DNA from 2 places in the Streptomyces sp. NPDC048269 genome. Region 1 is predicted to be linked to the other one. Evidence: riboswitches for the same ligand, from Rfam matches in the RefSeq annotation. Region 1 holds a riboswitch; the other holds the start of a gene.
What was found. A riboswitch is a leader RNA that binds a small molecule or an ion and turns the genes downstream of it on or off. The one in region 1 is predicted to bind S-adenosylmethionine.
Positions count from the first base shown of each region.

Region 2: linked by a shared signal. The riboswitch ahead of AB0D48_RS03880 (aminotransferase class V-fold PLP-dependent enzyme) and the one ahead of thrC (threonine synthase) in region 1 are both predicted to bind S-adenosylmethionine.

Region 1 is NZ_JBEZLW010000011.1:116,754-122,063, reverse strand. Features, by position in the region: gene AB0D48_RS15425 (trehalose-6-phosphate synthase) at 1-179, opposite strand, end outside; gene AB0D48_RS15420 (glucosyl-3-phosphoglycerate synthase) at 226-1,176, opposite strand; SAM riboswitch class I at 1,363-1,519, shown strand; gene thrC (threonine synthase) at 1,537-2,820, shown strand; gene AB0D48_RS15410 (MoaD/ThiS family protein) at 2,907-3,185, shown strand; gene AB0D48_RS15405 (cold-shock protein) at 3,568-3,774, shown strand; gene groL (chaperonin GroEL) at 4,082-5,310, shown strand, end outside.
Region 2 is NZ_JBEZLW010000002.1:376,712-382,021, forward strand. Features, by position in the region: gene AB0D48_RS03870 (rhomboid family intramembrane serine protease) at 1-335, shown strand, start outside; gene AB0D48_RS03875 (Lrp/AsnC ligand binding domain-containing protein) at 332-613, shown strand; gene AB0D48_RS03880 (aminotransferase class V-fold PLP-dependent enzyme) at 934-2,250, opposite strand; SAM riboswitch class IV at 2,565-2,681, opposite strand; gene trpD (anthranilate phosphoribosyltransferase) at 2,780-3,844, opposite strand; gene AB0D48_RS03890 (cytochrome bc complex cytochrome b subunit) at 4,010-5,310, opposite strand, start outside.

The DNA of each region.
Region 1 (5,310 bases):
TCCCGGTCCGCCTCCGACAGGGCCGCGCAGATCCACACCGCGTCCGGCTGCTCCGCCAGGGCCGCGGAGAGTCCGGAGACGAGACCGCCCCCGCCGCGCCGGGTACTGAGGGTGCCGTCGGCGGAGAGGGCGTACGAGAGCGGGCCGCGGTTCGCTGCAACGAGTACCTGAGAAGCCATGCGGCCAACCTAGCCCGGCCCGCGCCCGCTCAAACCGTACGATCCCTCACGCCACGCTGCGCAACGCGTACTCCTTGACGCCCAGCATCGGCGGCCGCTCCTCCGTGTCCACCGCGTACGTCCGCGGCACGAACCCGTCCGGCCCCCGCTCGAACTGCGTCAGCTCCGGCCGTACGAGATGCCCGCGCGAGAGCCGCAGCTGCGCGGTCCGGTATATCGCCGCGGCCATCCGGCCCAGGGCCTGCCCGTCCTGGTGGCGGTGGACCCGTACGCCCACGTCCACCTGGGCCAGCGCGTCCAGTCCGACCGTGTGCAGGGCGTCCACCAGCAGACCCAGCTCGACGCCGTACCCGACGGGGAACGGCAGCCGCTCCAGCAGGGAGCGGCGCACGGCGTACTCGCCGCCCAGCGGCTGGACGAAGCCGGCCAGCTGCGGCCAGTGCAGGTTGAGCAGCGGGCGCGCCACCAGCTCCGTGACCCGGCCGCCCTGGCCGGGGGCGTCGCCCAGCGGGCGGTCGTACATCGCCTTGACGAACTGCACGTCCGGTTCGGTCAGCAGCGGACCCACGATCCCGGAGACGAAGTCGGCCGAGAAGTCCCGGAGGTCGGCGTCGACGAAGCAGACGATGTCCCCGCCGGTGGCCAGCAGGGAGCGCCACAACACCTCGCCCTTGCCGGGCACCGCCGGGATCCGCGGCAGGATCTCGTCGCGGTGCACGACGCGGGCGCCGGCCTTCGCCGCCACCTCCGCCGTCCGGTCGCTGGAGCCCGAGTCGATCACCACCAGTTCGTCCACGAGGGGGCACGGCAGTCCCTCGATCAGCTCGCGGCGGATCACCTCGACGATCGCGCCGACCGTCGCCTCCTCGTCGAGCGCGGGCAGCACCACGCTGACCGTGGTCCCAGCCGCCCGTTTCCGGTCCAGCAGCTGGTCGAGCGGTCGGTCGGCGGCGGACCAGGAGCGGTCTGCCAGCCAGCGCTCCACCTCTTCCAGCACCTTCGGCACTCCCTGCATCGTCACTCGTTTGGACCGATTTGTGATCCATCTCGCGGTTCGGACGGCTGTCTCAACCATCCGCCCCTTCGGTTACAGTCTTGAACAACGCAGAGGACCACCGCATGCCGGGGGTCCTCGCGCACAAACGCCCGGACGCGCCGTAGAGCGCGCGGCCCGGTGCCATACCGCTCATCCAGAGGGGCAGAGGGACACGGCCCGTTGAAGCCCCGGCAACCCTCCAGTCGGTTCTCGCGATGCGTTTTCACGCACCCCCGCGAGGTCCCCGGCTAGGGAAGGTGCCAATTCCGTCTCATGGCGAAGTGCGCCATGGGGAAGATGAGGAGAAAGGGCCTCGCCATCATGGCTGCACAGACTGTTGCCACCTCTGCCGGAACCGTCGACCTCGGACCTGCCACCGGCCTTTCCTGTCGCGAGTGCGCTACCCGCTTCGAGCTCGGACCCATCTTCGCGTGCGTCGAGTGCTTCGGACCTCTGGAAGTCGCCTACGACCTCCCGACCGGCGACCCCGAGGCCCTGCGCGCCGCGATCGAGGCCGGCCCGAACAACATCTGGCGGTACGCGCCGCTGCTGCCCGTCCCCTCGGACGTGGCGTCCAAGCCGAGCCTGAACCCGGGCTTCACCAAGCTCGTGGACGCGCAGAACCTGGCCAAGGAACTCGGCGTCACCGGCAAGCTCTACGTCAAGGACGACTCCGGCAACCCGACGCACTCCTTCAAGGACCGCGTCGTCGCGATCGCCGTCGAGGCCGCCCGCGCCTTCGGCTTCACCACCCTGTCCTGCTCCTCCACCGGCAACCTGGCCGGCGCCGTCGGCGCCGCGGCCGCCCGGGCCGGTTTCCGCTCCTGCGTGTTCATCCCTCACGACCTGGAGCAGGGCAAGGTCGTCATGGCCGGTGTCTACGGTGGCGACCTGGTCGGCATCGAGGGCAACTACGACGACGTGAACCGCTTCTGCTCCGAGCTCATCGGCGACCCGCTGGGCGAGGGCTGGGGCTTCGTCAACGTCAACCTGCGCCCGTACTACGGCGAGGGCTCCAAGACCCTGGCGTACGAGATCTGCGAGCAGCTCGGCTGGCAGCTGCCCGACCAGATCGTCATCCCGATCGCGTCCGGCTCGCAGCTCACGAAGATCGACAAGGGTCTGCAGGAGCTGATCAAGCTCGGCCTCGTCGAGGACAAGCCGTACAAGATCTTCGGCGCCCAGGCCGAGGGCTGCTCCCCGGTGTCCACCGCCTTCAAGGCCGGCCACGACGTGGTCCGCCCGCAGAAGCCGAACACCATCGCCAAGTCCCTCGCCATCGGCAACCCGGCGGACGGCCCGTACGTCCTGGACATCGCGCGGCGCACCGGTGGCTTCGTGGAGGACGTCAACGACGAGCAGGTCGTCGAGGCCATCAAGATCCTCGCGCAGACCGAGGGCATCTTCGCCGAGACCGCGGGCGGCGTGACCGTCGGCGTCACGAAGAAGCTCATCGAGAACGGGCAGCTCGACCCGGCGCTGACCACCGTCGTCCTGAACACCGGTGACGGCCTCAAGACCCTGGAGGCGGTGGCCGCGGACAGCGGCCAGACCGCCACCATCCGCCCGAGCCTGGACGCGTTCCGCGCCGCCGGCCTGGCCTAGGAGGTCTGTCCGGCGGATCAGGGCCGGGCCCTGATCCGCCGGACACCCCCTTCCCTCCCCCTGCACACCGGAAAGGCAGTAGCGCCATGAGCGTCAACGTCCGCATCCCCACCATCCTGCGCACCTACACCGGCGGTCAGGCCGAGGTCCCCGCCGAGGGCGCGACCCTGGCCGAGGTCATCGAGTCGCTGGAGAAGAGCCACCCGGGCATCGCTGCCCGTGTCCTGGACGACCAGGGCAAGCTGCGCCGCTTCGTGAACGTCTACGTCAACGACGACGACGTGCGCTTCGAGGGAGGGCTGGAGGCGGCGACGCCGGACGGCGCCGGTGTCTCGATCATTCCCGCCGTGGCCGGCGGCTGCTGACGCGCGATAAACGTAATTGCCCCCTCCGCTAAAAGCGGAGGGGGCAATTCTGCTTGATTGGGCGCGGTAGAGTTGGGGAAGTCCCCTCCGCTGGACTTGCCCGCCGCATATGAACGGGCCGCGTGAGGGTCGACATCGGGTCAATGTGCAAGCGCGGTATGGGGCTTTGGCGAGATATGTCGGGCCCGAGTTGCCCTGGACTATGCCAAATTTTCACTCTATTTCAATGTTTCTGGGTGACCAGATTTCTCGTCGGATTGACCTGTTGCAGACAGCACCGACGCAGATACATTCAGCCTCGGTCGACGCGTTCCGACGCAAGTTCTGACCCGGGAGCGCGAAGTGCGTTCCTGCGCAAGGGCCAGTAATAGGGGAGTTAGGCATGGCTCAGGGCACCGTCAAGTGGTTCAACGCGGAGAAGGGCTACGGCTTCATCGCGGTCGACGGTGGTGCGGATGTGTTCGTCCACTACAGCGCCATCCAGATGGACGGGTACCGCACCCTTGAAGAGGGTCAGCGGGTCGAGTTCGAGATCTCGCAGGGCCAGAAGGGTCCGCAGGCGGACATGGTCAAGCTCGCACTCGGCTAGTCCCGGCGCGATCGACCGCCCACGCGTACGTAAGAGGGGCCCACATCCTGGACACGGGGTGTGGGCCCCTCGTGCGTTCGCGGGGGCTGTTCGCGGCGGCGTTCCCCCAAGCCGCTTGCACTCGTGGGGGTCGAGTGCTAATCATTGGCGTTAGCACTCTCCAGGTGAGAGTGCTACCAAAACGAGGACCGGGTCGGTGAGGCCCGCAGGGTCCGGCGGGAAGGAACCGCCGGGCACGCAGGCCGTCCGTCGCGGGCGCGGGCGCGGTCCGGGAGCAATCCACCGCTGTCCGGGAGGACCACTTCAGATGGCCAAGATCATTGCGTTCGACGAGGAGGCCCGGCGCGGTCTCGAGCGTGGGATGAACCAGCTCGCCGACGCCGTCAAGGTCACCCTTGGCCCCAAGGGTCGCAACGTCGTCCTTGAGAAGAAGTGGGGCGCGCCCACGATCACCAACGATGGTGTCTCCATCGCCAAGGAGATCGAGCTCGAGGACCCGTACGAGAAGATCGGCGCCGAGCTGGTCAAGGAAGTCGCCAAGAAGACGGACGACGTCGCCGGCGACGGTACGACCACCGCCACCGTGCTGGCCCAGGCGCTCGTCCGCGAGGGCCTGCGCAACGTGGCCGCCGGCGCCAACCCGATGGCCCTCAAGCGCGGCATCGAGAAGGCCGTCGAGGCCGTCTCCGGCGCCCTGCTGGAGCAGGCGAAGGATGTCGAGACCAAGGAGCAGATCGCTTCCACGGCCTCCATCTCCGCCGCCGACACCCAGATCGGCGAGCTCATCGCCGAGGCCATGGACAAGGTCGGCAAGGAAGGCGTCATCACCGTCGAGGAGTCCCAGACCTTCGGTCTGGAGCTGGAGCTCACCGAGGGCATGCGCTTCGACAAGGGCTACATCTCGGCGTACTTCGCCACCGACATGGAGCGTATGGAGTCGGCTCTCGACGACCCGTACATCCTGATCGTCAACTCCAAGATCGGCTCGGTCAAGGACCTGCTGCCGCTCCTGGAGAAGGTCATGCAGTCCGGCAAGCCGCTGCTGATCATCGCCGAGGACGTCGAGGGCGAGGCCCTGTCGACCCTGGTCGTCAACAAGATCCGCGGCACCTTCAAGTCCGTCGCCGTCAAGGCCCCGGGCTTCGGCGACCGCCGCAAGGCCATGCTCGGTGACATCGCCATCCTCACCGGTGGCACGGTCATCTCCGAGGAGGTCGGCCTCAAGCTGGAGAACGCCGGTCTCGACCTGCTCGGCCGCGCCCGCAAGGTCGTCATCACCAAGGACGAGACCACCATCGTCGACGGTGCCGGTGACAGCGACCAGGTCGCCGGTCGCGTGAACCAGATCCGCGCCGAGATCGAGAACTCCGACTCGGACTACGACCGCGAGAAGCTCCAGGAGCGCCTCGCGAAGCTGGCCGGCGGCGTGGCCGTCATCAAGGCCGGCGCCGCGACCGAGGTCGAGCTCAAGGAGCGCAAGCACCGCATCGAGGACGCCGTTCGCAACGCGAAGGCGGCCGTCGAGGAGGGCATCGT
Region 2 (5,310 bases), on a different contig from region 1:
CCAACGCGGGGTCCTCGCAGACGCTGGTCGGGGCGTCGGGGGCCATCTCGGCGGTGCTGGGTGCCTTCCTGTACCTGCTGCCGCGGGCCAGGGTGACGAGCCTGTTCCCCTTCCTGTTCTTCCTGCCGCTGCGGTTCCCGGCGTGGATCGTGCTGCTGTTCTGGTTCGCGCTCCAGGGGGTGGCGGCGCACCGGGCGGGCAGCGGGCCGGGGGTCGCCTATCTGGCCCATCTGGTGGGCTTCTCGGTCGGCTTCCTGTACGCGTGGGCGCGCTACCGGCGTACGACTAGAGTGAGGCGACCAGCGACGGCCACCGAGGGAGACAGCCAGCCGTGATCACCGCGATCGTGCTCATCAAGACCAGCGTGGACCGCATCCCCGAGATCGCCGAGTCCATCGCCGCGCTGGACAGCGTCAGCGAGGTCTACTCCGTCACGGGGACGTACGACCTGATCGCGCTCGTCCGCGTGGCCCGCCACGAGAACCTGGCGGACATCATCCCGGGCCGCATCAGCAAGATCCCGGGCGTCGAGGCCACGGACACCCACGTGGCGTTCCGCACGTACTCCCAGCACGACCTCGAGGCCGCCTTCGCGATCGGCCTCGACGCGTAGCACCTCCGGCGTGGCCTGCGGGTACGACCCGGGCTTCGCCCCTGCCCCCTCCGCTGCGCGGCCCTGGCTCCGGTGCGCCTCAAGCGCCGGCGGGGCGGGGTTCGCCCCCCCGGGCGGGGTCTTGACCTTCGGCCCGGTCCGCGGGGTCCCTCCGGGACGTCTCCTCGGCTCGCGCACCAAGCCTTGTCACGGCGTTCAGCTTCGGTTGCGCGCTCGTCCTGCGGGGACGCCCCTGCGCGCCCCCGCTCCCCCCAGCCCCGCTCCGGTCCCGCCCGGGGGCACCACCCCAGCCCGTCGGCGTTTGAGGCGAACAGCAACCCTCAGACGGCGGGGACGCAGCGGCCTTCCTCCGTGCGGTACTGCCACTTCGCGCCGTCCGCGACGAGCTCCTTCACGGCGCGGACGAACCGTTCGACGTGCTCGTCGGGGGTTCCCGCGCCGAAGCTGACGCGGATGGCGTTGAGGGAGCGCTCGCCCGGGGCGGCTTCCGGGGCTCCGCATTCACCCTGGGCCTGGGGCTCGCTGCCCAGCAGGGTGCGGACCAGCGGGTGGGCGCAGAAGAGGCCGTCGCGCACGCCGATCCCGTACTCGGCGGAGAGCGCCGCCGCGAAGTGGGAGCTGTTCCAGCCGTCCACCACGAAGGAGATGACGCCGACGCGCGGCGCGTCGTCCCCGAAGAGGGACAGGACGCGGACCGCCGGGACATCGGCCAGGCCCTCGCGGACCTTGGCGATGAGGTGGCGCTCCCGGGCCACGAGGCCGTCGAAGCCGGCCTCGGTCAGGGCCTTGCAGGCGGAGGCGATGGAGTAGACGCCGATGACGTTCGGGGAGCCGGCCTCGTGGCGGGCGGCGGTGGTGTGCCACTCGACGTCCACTCCGCCGTCCTCGCGCCGGGCCACCTTCCGGGAGGCGCCGCCGCCCGCGAGGTACGGCTCGGCCTCCTGCAGCCAGTCCGCCCGGCCGGCGAGGACGCCCGAGCCGAAGGGGGCGTAGAGCTTGTGCCCGGAGAAGGCGACCCAGTCCACGTCCAGGTCCTGCACGGAGACCGGGTGGTGCGGCGCGAGCTGGGCGGCGTCCAGGACGATCCGCGCGCCGTGGGCGTGCGCGGCCGCCGCGAGCTCCTTCACCGGCCACAGCTCGCCGGTGACGTTGGAGGCGCCGGTGACGCAGACCAGGGCCGGGCCGTACGGGTCGCGGTCGGCCAGTGCCCGCTCCAGGGTGGCGACGGCCGCGTCCGGGGTGCGGGCGGCGTTGAGGTAGGTGACGCGCGCGTTCGTCCAGGGCAGCAGCGAGGCATGGTGCTCGGTCTCGAAGACGAAGACCTGGCAGTCGGCCGGAAGCACGGCGGCGAGCAGGTTCAGGGAGTCGGTGGTGGACCGGGTGAAGATCACCTGGTCGGAGGGGCGGCAGTCGAGGAACTCCGCGACCGTGACGCGGCTCTGCTCGAAGAGGTCGGTGGAGAGCTGCGAGAGGTAGCCGGCGCCGCGGTGCACGCTGCCGTAGTACGGGGCGTACGCGGCCACGTCGTCCCAGACCCGCTGGAGCGCAGGCGCGCTGGCCGCGTAGTCGAGGGCCGCGTAGGTGACCTCGCCACCGGTGACGAGCGGGACGGTGACGTCCCGGCCGAGGACCGGCAGCGGCTCGGCACAGGCGGGGTCGACGGCGGTGGCGGTGGCGGTTGCGGTTGCGGTTGCAGCGGTGGCGGCGGCGGCGTTCAGGGATGCGGACACGGCGGAATCTCCCGGCAGGCAGGGGTGAATGGCTTCGGTGTGCCCGTACGCGACGCGGGTACGGCTCGGCGGCCGGCCGGGGTACGGGAAGTCCTCGGACCGAAGACGGGTACACGGAAGTGACCCTGATCCGAGGGTTGAAGAAGGGGCGGAGTCGCCCTATCGCATTCGCTTGCTCACGGAAAACGCTCCTCGAGAGACCAGGACCCCTGGTGTCGAGGGATCCGCGCTTGCCGTAGACCTTTCTGCCTACGGCCTGGTCATCACCCGGGGCACCCCGCCACGGAAGGAGGGTTGCCGGACAGCAAGCCGGGGCCTAAACGCTGTCACTCGTGACCTGTCCAGCATCCTGCCACATGATCCCCCGTGCGCAAGACCCCGGTCCGAATGGCGGACCGGGGTCTTGGCCGGAAACGATCAATCGGAATCAGGCGCGTTACGCGTTGCTGGCCGTCACCCACCGCTCCAGCGCGGCCCGGGCCGCGCCCGAGTCGATCGACTCCGCCGCGCGGGTGATGCCCGCGGCGAGCTGCTCCTCCAGGGTCCCCGTGCCCGGGTCCAGCGCGACCAGGGCCGCCGCCGAGTTCAGCAGCACCGCGTCGCGGACCGGGCCCGTCTCGCCGGAGAGGAGGCGGCGGGCGACGTCGGCGTTGTACGAGGCGTCCGCGCCGCGCAGCTCCGACACGTCGACCAGGGCGATGCCGACGTCCCTCGGGTCGAAGGCCTGCTCCGAGACCTTGCCGTCCCGGACCCACCACACCCGCGAGGTCGCGGTCGTGGTCAGCTCGTCCATGCCGTCGTCGCCCCGGAAGACCAGCGCGGAGGAGCCCCGCTCGGCGAGCACGCCCGCCACGATCGGGGCCATCCTGGCGTCGGCCACGCCCGTCGCCTGGGACCGTACCTTCGCCGGGTTGGTCAGCGGGCCGAGGACGTTGAAGGTGGTCCTGATGCCCAGTTCCTTGCGCGCCCCCGCCACGTGCCGCAGCGCCGGGTGGAACTTGACCGCGAAGCAGAAGGTGATGCCGGCCTCCTCGGCGACCTCGACGACCCGCGCGGGCGTGAGGTCGAGGTTGACGCCGAGCTTCTCCAGGACGTCCGAGGCCCCGCTCGCGGAGGACGCGGCCCGGTTGCCGTGCTTGACGACCTTGGCGCCGGTACCGGCGACCACGATCGCCGACATGGTCGAGATGTTCACCGTCTTGGCCCCGTCGCCGCCGGTGCCGACGATGTCCACGGTCCGGCCCGAGACCTCGATCAGGTTGGCGTGCTCGTACATGGACCGTACGAGGCCGTTGATCTCCGCGACCGTCTCCCCCTTGGCCCGCAGCGCGACCGTGAAGCCGGCGATCTGGGCGTCGGTGGCCTCCCCGCGCATGATCTTGTCCATGGCCCAGGCGGTGTCATCGGCACTCAGGTCCTGGCCGGTCAGCAGGGCCTCGAGAACGCCCGGCCAGCCACGGGCCGCCACGCTGTCGCCGCCTGCCGGGGTCACAACGTTCATGGTCCGCTCCTGCTGCTCGTCTGGGGTTCCATCGTCGAATGGGAAGGGCTTCAGCCTATCCAGCCACGGAGACGGCAAAGAGCCCCGTCCCAGACACTGGACGGGGCTCTCGCCGTGGCGACACCAGGACTGACCGAAATCAGTCCCTCATGCGATCAAGCGGGATCAGTGGTGGCCGTGGCCGCTCTGGATCTCCTTGTACTCCTCCACCGTGGGCTTCGGAATCTGGTTGCCCTCGGCGTAGAAGCCCTTGCTGAGCTTCGCGCGCAGCTTCTCGCCGAGCTTCACCTTGCGCTCGACACCGTTCTCGTCGACCGTCGGGCCGATCTCGACCGGCTCGTACGTGACGTACGAGGTGAGCGTGTGCAGCTTGTCCTGCGAGAGCGGCTCGTGGACCTCGACGAACTCACCGTGCGGCAGGCGCTTGATGATGCCGGTCTCGCGACCGTGCAGCACCTTGTCCCGGTCCCGGCGCTGGAGGCCGAGGCAGATCCGCTTGGTGACGATGAAGGCGAGGACCGGGACGACGAAGAAGCCGATCCGGACGAACCAGGTGATCGAGTTGATCGAGAGGTGGAAGTACTGCGCGAACATGTCGTTTCCACCGCCGATCAGGAGCACGATGTACTCCGCGATCCAGGCGACACCGAAAGCCGTACGGGTCGGGACGTTGCGCGGGCGGTCCAGGATGTGGTGCTCGCGCTTGTCCCCGGTGACCCAGGACTCGATGAACGGCCAGACGGCGATCGCGCCCAGCACCAGCGGGAAGAGCAGCAGCGGGATGAACACGCCCAGGACGAGCGTGTGGCCCCACAGGTTGATCTCCCAGCCGGGCATGGCTCGGATCAGGCCTTCCGGCATACCCATGTACCAGTCGGGCTGCGCACCGGTGGACACGTGGTCCGGGCGGTACGGGCCGAGCGCCCAGATCGGGTTGATCGAGGCGAGCGCGGCGATGGCCGCGATGACACCGAAGACCAGGAAGAAGAAGCCTCCGGCCTTGGCCATGTAGACCGGCAGCAGCGGCATGCCGACGACGTTGTTGTTCGTCTTGCCGGGACCCGCGAACTGGGTGTGCTTGTGGTAGAAGACCAGGATCAGGTGGGCCACCAGCAGGCCCATCATGATGCCGGGCAGCAGCAGGATGTGGATCGAGTAGAACCGCGCGACGAAGTCGCCGCCCGGGAACTCTCCGCCGAAGAGGAAGAACGACAGGTACGTGCCGATGACGGGCACGGACAGGATCGCGCCCTCCATGAAGCGGACACCGGTACCCGACAGCAGGTCGTCCGGCAGCGAGTAACCGGTGAACCCGGTGAACATGCCGAGGACCAGCAGCAGGAAGCCGAAGATCCAGTTGACCTCACGCGGCTTGCGGAACGCGCCGGTGAAGAAGACGCGCATCATGTGCACGACCATGCCCGCGACGAAGATCAGCGCGGCCCAGTGGTGGATCTGCCGGATGA